Linked DNA regions of Cystobacter fuscus. Each later gene encodes a partner of the first gene's protein in a complex. Links are inferred from orthologs where the notes say so. Each region holds a gene or a part of one and is shown on either strand. Other genes may lie near its edges.

Region 1 (7,523 bases):
CGCCAAGCGGCTTCGTGAGTACGAGACCATCTTCCTGGTCAAGCCGGACCTCACCGACGACAACGTGGACAAGCTCAAGGAGCGCGTGCGCGGCATCGTCGGCCGTGAGGGTGGCAAGGTCATCCGCTTCACGGTGTGGGGCAAGAAGAAGACGCTCTACCCCATCGCCAAGCAGCCCCGCGCCATCTACGTCCACGCCCACTACCTGGGCGGCACCAAGATCGTGGCCGAGGTGGAGCGCAACCTCCGCAACTTCGACGAGGTCACGCGCTACCTGTCCACCAAGCTGGCGGACGAGGTGGATCCCGAGAGCCGTCCGGTGCTCGAGGACGTGAAGCTCGCCGGTGACGTCGAGGAGACCCGTCCGGGCGTGGCCCCCGCGCAGGATCGCGGCGTGGTCGAGGATGCGGGCGAGGCTGAGGAGGAGAGCACCGAGGAGGCGTGAGCCCCTTGGTCCTCCACGGACCCCTACCAGAGAAGAGAGAACGCTCAATGATTGGCAACAGCGACAGGAATGCGTCCCGCGGTGGTGGCGACCGGGATCGGGACAGGGATCGGGACGGCGGCGGCCGGGGTGGTGGCGCCGGGGGCGATGACGAGAAGCGTGGCGGTGGCCGCGGCTTTGGCCGCAAGAAGGTGTGCCGCTTCTGCGCCGAGAAGAACGCCCAGGTGGACTTCAAGGATCAGGCGACGCTGAAGTACTTCGTCACCGAGCGCGGCAAGATCATCCCCCGCCGCATCTCCGGCAACTGCGCCAAGCACCAGCGCGAGGTGGCCACGGCCATCAAGCGCGCTCGTGGCCTGGCGTTGCTCCCCTACAACGCGATGGTCGGCTAGTCCCCTCGCCCGCACCAACGGAGACATTCAATGAAGGTCATTCTTCGTGAGGACGTCGCGAACCTGGGCAAGTCCGGTGAGCTCGTGACGGTGAAGGACGGCTTCGGCCGGAACTACCTGCTGCCGCGCAAGATGGCGGTGCTCGCCACCGAGCAGAACGTGCGTCAGCTCGAGCACGAGCGCGCGGTCATCGCGGCGCGCAACGTCAAGCTCAAGGGCGCCGCAGAGGAGCAGGCCAAGAAGCTCGGCTCGGTGAAGGTCACCATCCGCCGCAAGGTGGGTGAGCAGGACAAGCTGTACGGCTCCGTCACCGTGCTGGACATCGCCGAGGCGCTCGCCGCCCAGGGCCAGACGGTGGACCGCCGCCAGCTGCACCTGGCCGAGCCCATCAAGGCCACCGGTCAGTACGAGGTGGAGCTGCGCCTGCACCGCGAGGTGACGGCGAAGATCAAGGTCGAGGTCCAGGCGGAGGCGTAAAGCCCCCCCTGACATCGCGTGAAGCACCGAGGGCCGTCCGGGTTCACTCCCGGGCGGCCCTCCGCTTTTTCGGGAGCGGGCACCCGGGCACGTGTCAGGGGTGGCTGCCAGGGTTGCGCCACACGTCTGTAGCGCGGAGACTGGCCGGACAACATGGACAACATCCTCGACATTCGGACGGGAACGCGGCGGGGCCACGAGGATCTGGCCGCCGAGCGCGCGGTGCTGGGCGCCGTGCTCGCGGACAACAGCATCTTCGCCAGCCTCGCGGAGGTGGTGAGCACGGACGACTTCGCCAGTCCCGCGCACGCCCAGATCTTCGCCGCGATGATCAAGCTGGATGGCTCCAGCCGCCAGGTGGATCACCTCACCCTGGCCGAGGAACTCAAGGTGCTCGGCCAGCTCGCCGCGGTGGGCGGCCCCGCGTACCTGATGAGCCTGGACCAGGTGGTGCCCGTGCCGGGCAACGCCATCCAGTACGCACAGATCGTCAAGGATCAGGCCATCCGGCGGCGCCTGGCGGGCGTGGGCCGGGAGATCCAGGAGCTGGCCAGCCAGGAGACGGGCGAGCTGGAGGTGCTGCTCGACGAGGCCGAGCGCAAGGTGTTCCTCCTGGCGGAGAAGAAGCGCGAGGGCGACCTGCGGCCCGTGAGCGAGCTGATGGAGCACACGCTCGACTTGCTCGACAAGATGAAGACCGCGACGACGGGCATCACCGGCCTGTCCACGGGCTACGTCGATCTGGACAACCAGCTCACGGGCCTGCACCCCGGCGAGCTCATCATCCTCGCAGCGCGCCCCGGCGTGGGCAAGACGTCCTTCGCGATGAACATCGCCACCCACGTGGCGCTCCAGGAGGAGGCCAGGGCGGCGGCCATCTTCAGCCTGGAAATGCCCGCGGATCAGCTCCTCATGCGTCTGCTCGCCTCGTGCGCGCGCGTGGACATGAAGAAGCTGCGCGGCGGCCGGCTCACGCCCCACGACGAGGAGAAGTTCCAGGAGATGGCGGGCAAGCTCTACAACGCCCCGCTCTACATCGACGACTCGGGTGGCCTGTCCCCGTTCGATCTGCGCGCCAAGGCGCGGCGGCTCAAGCAGAGGGATCCCCGGCTGTCGCTCATCATCATCGACTACCTCCAGCTCATGCACCAGAAGGGCAAGGTGGAGAGCCGCCAGCTGGAAATCTCGGAGATCTCCCGCTCGCTCAAGCAGCTCTCCAAGGAGCTGGAGGTGCCCATCATCGCGCTCAGCCAGCTCAGCCGTAAGGTGGAGGAGCGCAAGGGCGGCAAGCCCATGCTCTCGGACCTGCGCGAGTCGGGCGCCATCGAGCAGGACGCGGACGTGGTGATGTTCATCCACCGCGAGGATCAGGGCGAGGGCGAGGGCGGAGGCGAGGTGCGCACGAGCAGCGCCATCCCCGTGCAGCTCGTCATCGCCAAGCAGCGCAACGGTCCCATCGGGGACATCGATCTCGTCTTCCTCGCCGAGTACACGCGCTTCGAGAGCCGGGCGCGCATGGAGTGAAGACGGGCCGAGGCGTCCAGCGGCGCCGCCTTCGCCACGGCGTGCGCGGCGTGGTGGGCCCACGGGGGCTCAGACCACGAGCAGGAGCTGGACCCGCCGCAGCCCCTTCTCGAGTTGTCGGGCCAGGGACTCAGGCGTGTCTCCGGACTCACACCAGGCGTCGATGGCCTCCAGTTCCCACTCCTCGTAGATGCCCTCGCCCTCGAAGCCGGGAATGAAGCCCTCGCGGATGGCCTGCTGCAGGCCCCCGAGCGGCCCCAGGAGGACCACGTTGCCCAGGCCGAACAGCCGCAGGGGCGTGCCACACGTCTCCAGCGCCGCGTTCAACAGGGCCAGCACGGCGTTGAGGTTGTAGAACTCGGAGCTGTCGTGGAACGTGACGCCGTAGCGGCGCCCCCCATGGGTGAGGCGCAGCGTGTAGCGGTACGCCACGCCCCTGCCCTCCCGGTCCTCCTCCCCGAAGTACGGCCCCCACCCCTCCCCCGCCAGGTCTCCCTGGCCCGGCAGCACCTGGGAGAACCGGGCCCCGGCCAGCCACGGCGAGACGAGCGGCAGCAGCTCCTCCATCAAGCGTGAATGATCGACGGGGAACTCGCCCGCGTCGGGCTCGAACACATACCCGCGCCCCAGGCGCATGAAGCTCTCGTCCCAGTACTCATCGGGCCAGGAGGCATACACGGGGGCAACGGCGTCGGCGGGCGGCAGTTGGAGCAGCTCGCGCAGGCGTTGTTCTTTCGGGGCCATGTCCTCTCACCATGCTCGGCCCCGCATGTCTGCCATGCAGGTCTGACAGCACGGTGAGCGGCGCGCTCAGCGGCGGTGCTCGCGCGACTTCTGCACCAGCAACCGGAAGATGCCCATGCTCAGGGGAATCGTCTGGAGCATCAGCTCCGGGTGCCACTGCACACCCAGCGCGAAGACGTGCTGCGGCGACTCGATGGCTTCCACCACCCCATCGGGCGCCGTCGCGCTCACCACCACCTGCTCGCCCAGCTTCGACACCGCCTGATGATGGGTGGAGTTCACCATGAGCTGACCCCGGCCGAGCGCCTCCGACAGGTGCGTGCCATCGCGCACCTCCACGGGGTGCTGCGGCTGGGTGCGGTCATGCGTCTGCTGGTGCGAATTCGCGCCGGGCACCTCGAGGCCGATGTCCTGGAACAGCGTGCCGCCCAGCACCACGTTGAGCAGCTGCATGCCCCCGCAGATGCCCAGCACCGGCATGTTGCGCTTGAGGGCCCCGCGCATCAGCGCCGTCTCGAACGCCGTGCGCGGCGGCTTCATCGGCCCCAGGCCCTCGCGCGCCGTCTCGCCATAGGCGTCCGGGGGAATGTCGAAGGCGCCTCCGGTGACCATCAGCCCGGAGATGCGGTCCAGGTAGGCCTCCACGCACGCCGCGTCGTCCGAGTACGGCAACACCAGGGGCAGCCCCCCCGCGCGCAGCACCGCCTCGGGGTAGGCCGCCCTCAGCTCGTAGCTGGGGAAGGCCGAATCCGGCCGGCTCGCGCTGAAGTCCGGGGTGATGCCGATATTGGGCCGGCGCGGAGCCTGACCATGGGTTTTATGAATCATACGCCTCTCGCGTCGAGGCTAGTCCCCTGGGTGCCCCTGTCAAAGGCAGCGCCTGACCGCCGCGCCGGCGCGCATACCCGCTGCGCGTCGTCACCCGGGAGGGACGGATCTCGTGGAAGTCGGGGAGGAAGGGGGGCGTTCATCGGCTCGGGAGGGGCGGGGGGTTGAGCGGCGTTGACAGGGGGGAGCCCTGCTATAAGGTGGCGCGCCCTTTTCCAAGAGATTCCGAGGAGTTGAGCATGGCAGACGCGATGGACCCCAAGCACCTCGACAAGCGCACGGTCGAGCGCTACCTGCGCAGCGGTCAGCTGGACGAGGCGTCGTACAAGCGCCACATCGAGGGCCTGCCGGACGTGGCCGAGAAGTCCGTGCCCGTGGAAACGTTGATGCAGGACGAGGACCTCGACGACGACTTCGAGGACGACGAGGACGAGGACGAGGGCGACGAGGACGAGGGCGACGAGGACGCCGAAGCCAACGAGTGAGCCCATGAGCGATGAGAAGCGCGGAGAGACCTTCGTGATGCGGGGCGAGCCGAAGCCGGGCGCGCCCGAGGCCCCCATCACCTTCAGCACCTTCCTCATCGGCCTCGCGTCCAGCGCCCTCATCCACCTGGGCGAGGCCCCCAACCCGGAGACGGGCAAGGCCGAGCGGGACCTGGTGCTCGCGCGCCAGAGCCTGGATCTGCTGGGGATGCTGCAGGAGAAGACCCGCGGCAACCTCACGGGCGAGGAAAAGCAGCTCTTCGACAACCTCCTCGCCGACCTGCGCCTGCGCTTCGTGGAGGCGAACAAACGGTGACGCCCCCCGCCGCACCCTCCCCCCAGAAGAGCCCCCTGCCGCGAGGCCTGCGCTTCGCGGCCTTCGTCTGTCTCGTGCTCTCCGCCTTCACGGGCTTCTTCGCCCTGAGCGAGTGCCTGGGGCTCAGCCAGCTCGAGGACACCCGGAACGCCGCCCACTTCTCCCTCGTGGGAGACCCGGTGCTCGACGCCCGCATCGCCAAGGCGCAACTCTCCGCGCTCCAGTCGCTGCGCGAGTCGCGCGCGCTCTTCCTCGGCGCCCTCTCCGTGGTGTGCTCGCTCGCCTTCGTGTCCGCCGGCCGGCTGCTGCGGCCCGACGGGCTCCCCCTGGAGCGGATGCGCCGGATGCTCGCGGGCTCCACCATCGCCGCCGCCCTGCTGCGCACCATCGACGGTGCCCAGGGCGCCGTGGTCGCCCGGCACATGGGCCCCATCATCGCCGACGCCCTGAAAACGCTCCCCGAGTTCCAGGGCTCCAGCGCCGCGCCCCTGGAAGTCATGGCCTGGCTGCTGCCCGCCACCACCATTGGCTTCACGGCCCTCATCGCCGGCTCCTTCGCCGTGCTCGGCCAGTACTTCCAGAGTGAGCGGGTGCGTCAGGCCATCAGCCTGCTCGACGGGCGCCTCGCCAAAGAGGACTAGCCCTCGGGCGGCGCGCTCAGGCGGCGATGCCGTGCAGCAGGTGCTCCAGGGACAACTCCGGCCCCGAGTCCTGGAGGCTCAACCGCGTCGGATTCATCTGGTGCAGTTGCAGCAACAGCTCCCGCTCCACCCCGAAGACCCACGCCAGGTGCCCCAGCGGCCAGCGCGCCTGCATCCGCGCGAACGCCGCGTCGTCGAACTCCCCGTCCACGCTCTCGGGAAGATCCACCGTGTCGTAGAACAGCCGCTCCCCGCCCACATGTTGCCCCCGGCCAAAGGCGAGCACTTCCTCGTACTCCTGGGGATCGTACACGTAGGTGTGCACGGTGACGCCGGTGGCGCGTGAGAGGGCTCGGGCGAGCGCGTGGTGGGTGCTGTACCAGTGGGCCCCCCGGCGTCCCGCCGTGAGGGCCGAGTCCAGGGCCAGACGGACGATCTTCCGCCGCGGATAGACGGACAGGGAGAGCACCGTGTCCGCCGGGGCGCCGTCCTCGACGAGCGCCTGCTGGGCGAGCGCCTTCAACGGCAGGCTGCCCAGCGACTCGACTCGAATGAGGTAACCGCCGTGCGATTCCAGTGGGTGCCCCCCAGGGTGTTCGGGCGGGCATATACCTGGACCGGGTGGGGAAGGCAACTCCCGGAGAGTCAGAAAATCCCTGAAAAACCCCCACGAGGCGTGAAAGGAGGACGGACAGGCGTTCCTTGCCAAGGGGGTCACGGCCCTTACGTTGAAGACATGCGACTCGACAAGTATACGGTGAAGGCCCAGGAGGCCATCCAGGAAGGTCAGTCTCTGGCCCGGCGTGCCGACAACCCGGACTACGAGCCGGAGCATCTCGCGGCGGCGTTGCTCGAACAGAAGGACGGCATCGTCGAGCCCCTGCTGCGCAAGATCGGCGTGGACGTGAAGCTCTTCGCGTCCCGGCTGGGCGAGGCGCTCCAGAAGCTGCCCCGCATGCAGGGAGGCGAGAGCGCGGTGGTGCGCCAGCGCCTGGCCAAGGTTTTCGACAAGGCGGAGGACGAGGCGAAGTCCCTCAAGGATGACTTCGTCTCCAGCGAGCACCTGCTGCTCGCCCTCACGCAGGACAAGGGGAACGTGGGCGAGGTGCTCAAGTCCTCCGGGGTGACGCGCGAGCGCGTCCTGTCCAGCATCAAGGAGGTGCGCGGTTCGGCCCGGGTGACGAGCCAGGACGCCGAGTCCACCTACCAGGCGCTGGAGAAGTACGGGCGCGATCTGACGGAGGCGGCCCGCTCCGGGAAGCTGGATCCCGTCATCGGCCGCGACGAGGAGATCCGCCGCTGCATCCAGGTGCTCAGCCGGCGCACGAAGAACAACCCGGTGCTCATCGGCGAGCCGGGCGTGGGCAAGACGGCCATCGCCGAGGGGCTCGCGCGGCGCATCGTCGACGGCGACGTGCCCGAGGGACTCAAGAACAAGCGGCTGGTGACGCTGGACCTGGGCAGCATGGTGGCCGGCGCCAAGTTCCGCGGTGAGTTCGAGGAGCGCCTCAAGGCGGTGCTCAAGGAAGTGGCCGACTCGGCCGGGGAGATCATCCTCTTCATCGACGAGCTGCACACCCTGGTGGGCGCCGGCAAGGCCGAGGGCTCCATGGACGCGGGCAACATGCTCAAGCCGGCGCTCGCGCGCGGTGAGCTGCACTGCCTGGGCGC
Region 2 (5,257 bases), 190 kb from region 1 along the record:
GCGGCTCGACGATGATGGCTCGTGTCATCTTCATGCTCACCTCTCCAGACACGGCACCCTACAGACAGGTCCTCGATGGCGGCAAGGGGAACGAGGAGGCTGGCGCTCCCCGCGCTAGGGAGGGTTGAAGCCGAGCCGCGCCAGGCCCCGCCGCGCCACGTGCTGGACGTGGGAGTCGGGATCCTTGGACAGGGCCTGACTGAGCGCGGAGGCGGCGAACGGACCCCCCAGGACCCCCAGGGCCTGAGCCGCGGCCACACGCACCGCGGCCACGCGGTCCTCCCGGAGCACGAGGGCCAGGGGCTTCACATCCTGCGCGCGGCCCAGGCGCTCCAGGGCCTCGATGGCGGCTTGCCGCACCTCCGGGGACGCGGCGTCCAGCAGGGCCACCACGTCCTCGGCGCGCTCCTTCTGGCGGTGCTGGCCCACCACGAAGAGGGCCGCGACCACCACCTCCGGCGCGGCATCCTCGAGCGCGGCGGCGACGGCGCCATCCCCCAGCGCCGAGCGCGGCTGGGCGAGTGCCCGCACCGCGCCCGCGCGCACCTGGGGCTGCGCGTCCGTGAGGAAGGTAGACACCTCCTCGAAGTGGCGCCTGGCGAGCTTCTCGCACTCGGACAGCCTCGCCACCGCCTCGCCGCGCGTGACGGGGGAAAGCCGGGTGTCCCGCGCCATCTCCAGGAGGAAGGAGTCACACCTCTTGTCCGCCGCGACCACCTCCCACCAGGCGCGCCGGGTGGCGGGCTCGGAGTCAGCCGTCCGCAGCCACCGGCCCGCGGCCTCCGTGAGTGACAGGCCCTCGGACTGGGCGAGGGCCCGCGCCGCGATCTGACGGATGCCCGAGTCCTCGTCCCCCAGGGCCCGCTCCAGCTCACGCCGCGCCAGGGGGCCATAGAGCCGCAGGGACTGCACGGTGGTGCGCCGCGAGGCGACGTCCTGCGCCACCAGGCCCTTCTGCAATGCCTCCAGTTCCTGGGAGTACACGGCGAAGAGGCGATTGATGAGGACCTGATCCGAGGACTGCCTGGCCTCCAGCAGGAGCAGGCGGCCCACGGAGGTGTTCTGCTTGTCCGCCACCCAGAGCAGCGCGGAGGCGGGGGCGGCATCGGCGGACTCGGGACGCTGGGCCATGGCCTCCAGCACCACCCGGGCGGGTGTCCGGCCGAGGAAGGTGGCCAGGTGCAGCAGCGCCTCGCCCCGGAGCGCCGCGTCCTCGGCGTACACCTCCACCTCCAGGTCGCGCCGCACCGCGTCACGCTTCTCCCAGACACGGGCGGCGGCCGCGGGTCCCCGCGCGCCCGCGTCCTTCAAGAAGGAGGCCGAGGAAGCACCCGCGGCGGCGGCGGCTCGGGCGGCCGTGACACACGCGACCACCTCGTCCCGGGCGGGGATGTCGCTCACCCAGTCGGCGAGCATCCGCCGATCGAGGACGCCCTGCTGCTTCGCCTGGGCGCGCACCGCCCCCCAGCGCACCCGCCAGTTCGGGTCTCCCAGCGCCGAGCGCAACGCCGCCAGGGAAGCGGGATCGGACTTCTCGGCCAGCTCCAGGAGCCAGCCCTCGGCGCGGCCCGAGGTGAGGCAGGTGCGGCAGACGCGGGCGCGCAAGGCGGGGTCCTGCACGTGGCGCTGGCAGGCCGTCCAGCACCCTGTCGCCCCCTGGGAACCAGGCTGACCGGCCGACAGAAGGAGCAGCAGCAGGAGGGAGGCAGTCACGGGGGGTGCACTCTAGCGCAGCCGCCCCATCCTTTTCCGAGGGCGTCCTTGCGTTTTCACCGCCGCTGCGTCATATCGGCGCCCCCCCACCCTCAACGCATCCGGAAGGAGGTGACGATATGCCCGGCATTCGAGTCAAGGACGGCGAGTCCATCGAGAGCGCTCTCAAGCGCTTCAAGAAGGCCACCGAGAAGGCTGGAATTCTCTCCGAGATCCGCAAGCGCGAGCACTACGAGAAGCCTTCCGTGAAGCGGAAGAAGAAGGCTCTCGCGGCCAAGAAGCGCGCGGTGAAGAAGGCGCGCAAGACGTACTAGCCGCACCACCGGGAGCCAGGGCTCGCGTCAGATACGCGCCCTGGCTTCCGTCTTTTCAGCACCCTCCCCCACACGCCTGGAGACCTGTATGGCCACCGTCAGAGAGCGCCTCGACGCCGACCTCAAGGACGCGATGCGGTCGAAGAATGAGTCCGCGACCAGCGTCATTCGGATGATCAAGAGCGCCGTCAAGTACAAGGAAGTGGAGCCCGGAGCCACCAGTCCGCTCGACGAGGCGGGCATCCTCCAGGTGATCGGCACCCTCATCAAGCAGCGCCGCGACTCCATCGAGCAGTTCAAGGCCGGTGGCCGCGCCGACCTGGCCGAGAAGGAGGAGCAGGAGATCGTCATCCTGCAGAAGTACCTGCCCCAGCAACTCACCCCGGACGAGCTGCGCGCCGCGGTCCAGGCCGCCATCTCCGAGGCGGGCGCCAAGAGCGCCAAGGACATGGGCGCGGTGATGAAGCTGCTCACCCCCAAGCTCCAGGGCCGCGCCGAGGGCCGCGCCATCTCCGAGGAAGTGAAGAGCCAGCTGTCCAAGTTGTCCTGAGCACCCAGGCCTCGAGCTCGGCGCCGGGCGATTTTTTGCCCGGCCCCTGATCGGCCATTAAGGGTAGTCCCCGTCGCGATCCGCCTCCATCGAGGGGCGGCACGTGACGCGCCGACATGCCCCTCCTCGTCCTCATCTCGCATTCCAGCCGGACGCGCGCCGGTGGCCCTCCGGTGGTGGGCCGCCCGGGTGTCAGGGGGGCTTCCCATACTCGTCCGCGGGCGTCGGCGCGCGGACCATGGCGGCCCGCGCATCCCGGCCGCAAGAGGTGGATCTCGTGATCCCCGAGCACAAGATTCAGGAAGTCCTCGAGCGGGTGGATCTGGTGAGCCTCGTCTCGCGCTACGTGGAGCTGAAGAAGGCCGGGCGCGAGTACAAGGGCCGCTGCCCCTTCCACCAGGAGAAGACCCCCTCCTTCTACGTCATCCCGGAGAAGCGCTTCTACTTCTGCCACGGGTGCCGGGCCAGCGGCGACGCCGTGGCCTTCGTCCAGCGCTACCTGGGCAAGACGTTCATCGACGCCATCCGCGACCTGGCGCGCGAGGTGGGCGTGGACCTGGAGGCCGCACAGGACCCCGCCGCCCGGGAACGGCAGCAGCTCAAGGAGGCCACGGACCTGGCCGCCGAGCACTTCCGGGCGCTCCTGTGGGAGGAGGAAGGACGCCGGGCGCGCGACTACCTCGCCAGCCGCGACATCTCCGAGGAGACGGCCCGGGCGTTCGGCCTCGGCTGGGCGCCGGACTCGTGGTCGTCGCTCGCGGACAAGCTCACCCAGGCGGGCATGGTGGAGTGGGGCCTGAACGCGGGGCTCGTCAACCGGCGCCAGAAGGGCGAGGGCTACTACGACTTCTTCCGCGGCCGCCTCATCATCCCCATCCGCGCCCCCGAGGGCCGCCCCATCGCCTTCGGCGCCCGGCTGGTGGGCTCGGACGAGGGCCCCAAGTACCTCAACTCCCGCGAGTCCCGGCTCTACAACAAGAGTGAGACGCTCTTCGGCATGGATCAGGCGCGCGATGAGATCCGCCGCCGCAAGGCCGCCGTGCTCGTGGAGGGCTACTTCGACTGCATCGCCCTGCACCAGGAAGGGGTGAAGCACACGGTGGCGCTCTGCTCCACCGCCCTCACCCCGGGGCACCTCAAGGCGCTCGGCCGCGCCGAGGCCCGGGAGCTCTTCCTCCTGCTGGACGGCGACCAGGCGGGTCTGGCGGCGGTAGAGCGCCTGGCCGGCCCCCTGCTCGCCGCGGGAGCCGCCGCCAAGGTGGCCCTGCTGCCCACGGGGGACGACCCCGACACCTTCATCCGCCGCGAGGGCACCGCCGGCCTGGAGCGGCTGCTCACCGAGGCCCGCCCCCTCACCGCCCACGTCTTCTCCACCGTCCTGCCCCAGGGCAAGGAGGCCAGCTTCGAGGAGAAGATGGCCGCGCTCGAGCGGCTCAAGCCCGTGTCGGCGCAGCTCCCGGTGGGGCTGGTGCGCTCGGCCTTCTTCGCCGCGCTGAGCGCCTGGTGCGGTCTGCCCGCCGCCGAGCTGGAGTCCGCGCTGCGCTCCAAGGCGCCTCCCCCGCCCCCCACCCCGGCGCCCCGGGCGGGTCCCTCCGGCCGCCCGGGCCCTGCTCCCGGCCGGGCCCCGTCGCCCCCGGGCCGGGCTCCCCCTCCCGTCAAACCCCCGGACTCCCTGGAGGCGCTCTACGTCGCCACCATCCTGCGCGAGCCCCGGCTCATCGCCCGCGACACCTTCCGCGTCCATGACGAGCTGTCCCACTCCGGGTTGCGGCTGGTCCTCGCCCACGCTACCTCTGGCCATGGGGCCGAGGACGCCCTGTTCGAGGCCCCCGATCTCGTGAAACGGGCCGTGGAAGCCGCCATGCGCCAGCTCGCCTCCCTGCAGGGGTCCGCCCTAGAGCACTACTTCCTCCAGGTGTGCCGCTCCATCATGCTGCGCCGGATCAAGCTCCAGCTGGACTACATCGGCCGCGTGACGGCCCAGACCGCCGGCGCCATGGACCTGTCCGAGGAGGCCAAACAGCTCTTCGCCCAGCGCATGGAGCTGCTGGCCCTCAAGAAACGGGTGGAGGAGGAAACCCACCTTCCTGCGGGAACAAAGTCCCCAATGCAACCGGTTTGACTTCGCGTTTGTAAGAATCCTTCACTTTGCGATAGATCGCCCGGTTCGCTCCAGGCCAAGGCCCTGTTTTTCTAAGGAGAAGTACCCGAATGCCGACGCAGAAACCCTCCTCGAAGGTGGCCGTCAAGCCCAAGAAGAAGGTGGCCCCGGAGATCCGCAAGAAGAAGAAGTCTCCCGAGGAGGCCTCGGCTCAGGAGGCGGACGCCAGCGCCACGCCCGCGGTCCAGGCGAAGAAGGCCGACAAGAGCGAGAAGACCGAGAAGGCCGCCGCGGCCGAGAAGGCCACCGAGACGCTCAAGAAGCGCAAGGCCGTCACCCAGGTGGACGACGGCGACGTCGACCCCGAGGAGGCCGCTGAAGAAGCCGCCGCCGCCGTCGAGGTGGACCCCGACGCCGTCGAGGACGAGGTGGACGAGGAGCCCATCGCCGACCGCAAGGAGGTCAAGGACCTCCTGGCCGCTGGCCGCGAGAAGGGCTTCCTCACCTACGACGAGGTCAATGACGCCCTGCCCGCGGACATCGTGTCGTCGGATCAGATCGACGACGTGATGAGCATGT

Evidence for each region.
Region 2: the proteins of dnaB (region 1) and dnaG are in contact, whole or in part, in a crystal structure (PDB 2R6A), measured with the Geobacillus stearothermophilus proteins. The link is inferred for Cystobacter fuscus from one-to-one orthologs. Residues at the interface, in WP_033016901.1 of Geobacillus stearothermophilus: Ser13, Glu15, Ala16, Gln18, Glu91, Leu92, Asp94, Ala95, Val96, Pro97, Thr98, Ala99, Ala100, Asn101, Tyr104, Tyr105, Ile108; in WP_049624496.1 of Geobacillus stearothermophilus: Lys456, Leu457, Leu458, Pro459, Ala460, Asn463, Ala464, Leu467, Leu535, Leu536, Ile537, Ala538, Gln544, Glu545, Asp548, Tyr549, His552.

The regions. Positions count from the first base shown.
Region 1 is NZ_CP022098.1:8,662,516-8,670,038, forward strand. Bases 749-3,652 are described here. They hold dnaB (replicative DNA helicase), read left to right. Parts: upstream 749-1,467; coding sequence 1,468-2,838; downstream 2,839-3,652. Other genes in these bases: rpsR (30S ribosomal protein S18), read left to right, coding at 749-837; rplI (50S ribosomal protein L9), read left to right, coding at 868-1,314; CYFUS_RS34900 (hypothetical protein), read right to left, coding at 2,908-3,582; CYFUS_RS34905 (gamma-glutamyl-gamma-aminobutyrate hydrolase family protein), read right to left, coding at 3,649-3,652. Also shown: rpsF (30S ribosomal protein S6), read left to right, coding at 1-445; more of rpsR, read left to right, coding at 493-748; more of CYFUS_RS34905, read right to left, coding at 3,653-4,410; CYFUS_RS34910 (hypothetical protein), read left to right, coding at 4,650-4,895; CYFUS_RS34915 (DUF1844 domain-containing protein), read left to right, coding at 4,900-5,211; CYFUS_RS34920 (hypothetical protein), read left to right, coding at 5,208-5,852; CYFUS_RS34925 (hypothetical protein), read right to left, coding at 5,869-6,375; ATP-dependent chaperone ClpB, read left to right, coding at 6,589-7,523. UniProt on the Escherichia coli protein: The main replicative DNA helicase, it participates in initiation and elongation during chromosome replication. Travels ahead of the DNA replisome, separating dsDNA into templates for DNA synthesis.
Region 2 is NZ_CP022098.1:8,855,750-8,861,006, forward strand. What follows is about bases 2,310-5,257. They hold dnaG (DNA primase), read left to right. Parts: upstream 2,310-2,815; coding sequence 2,816-4,699; downstream 4,700-5,257. Other genes in these bases: CYFUS_RS35720 (GatB/YqeY domain-containing protein), read left to right, coding at 2,310-2,577; rpoD (RNA polymerase sigma factor RpoD), read left to right, coding at 4,789-5,257. Also shown: CYFUS_RS35705 (GGDEF domain-containing protein), read right to left, coding at 1-34; CYFUS_RS35710 (HEAT repeat domain-containing protein), read right to left, coding at 115-1,713; rpsU (30S ribosomal protein S21), read left to right, coding at 1,833-2,027; more of CYFUS_RS35720, read left to right, coding at 2,116-2,309. UniProt on the Escherichia coli protein: RNA polymerase that catalyzes the synthesis of short RNA molecules used as primers for DNA polymerase during DNA replication.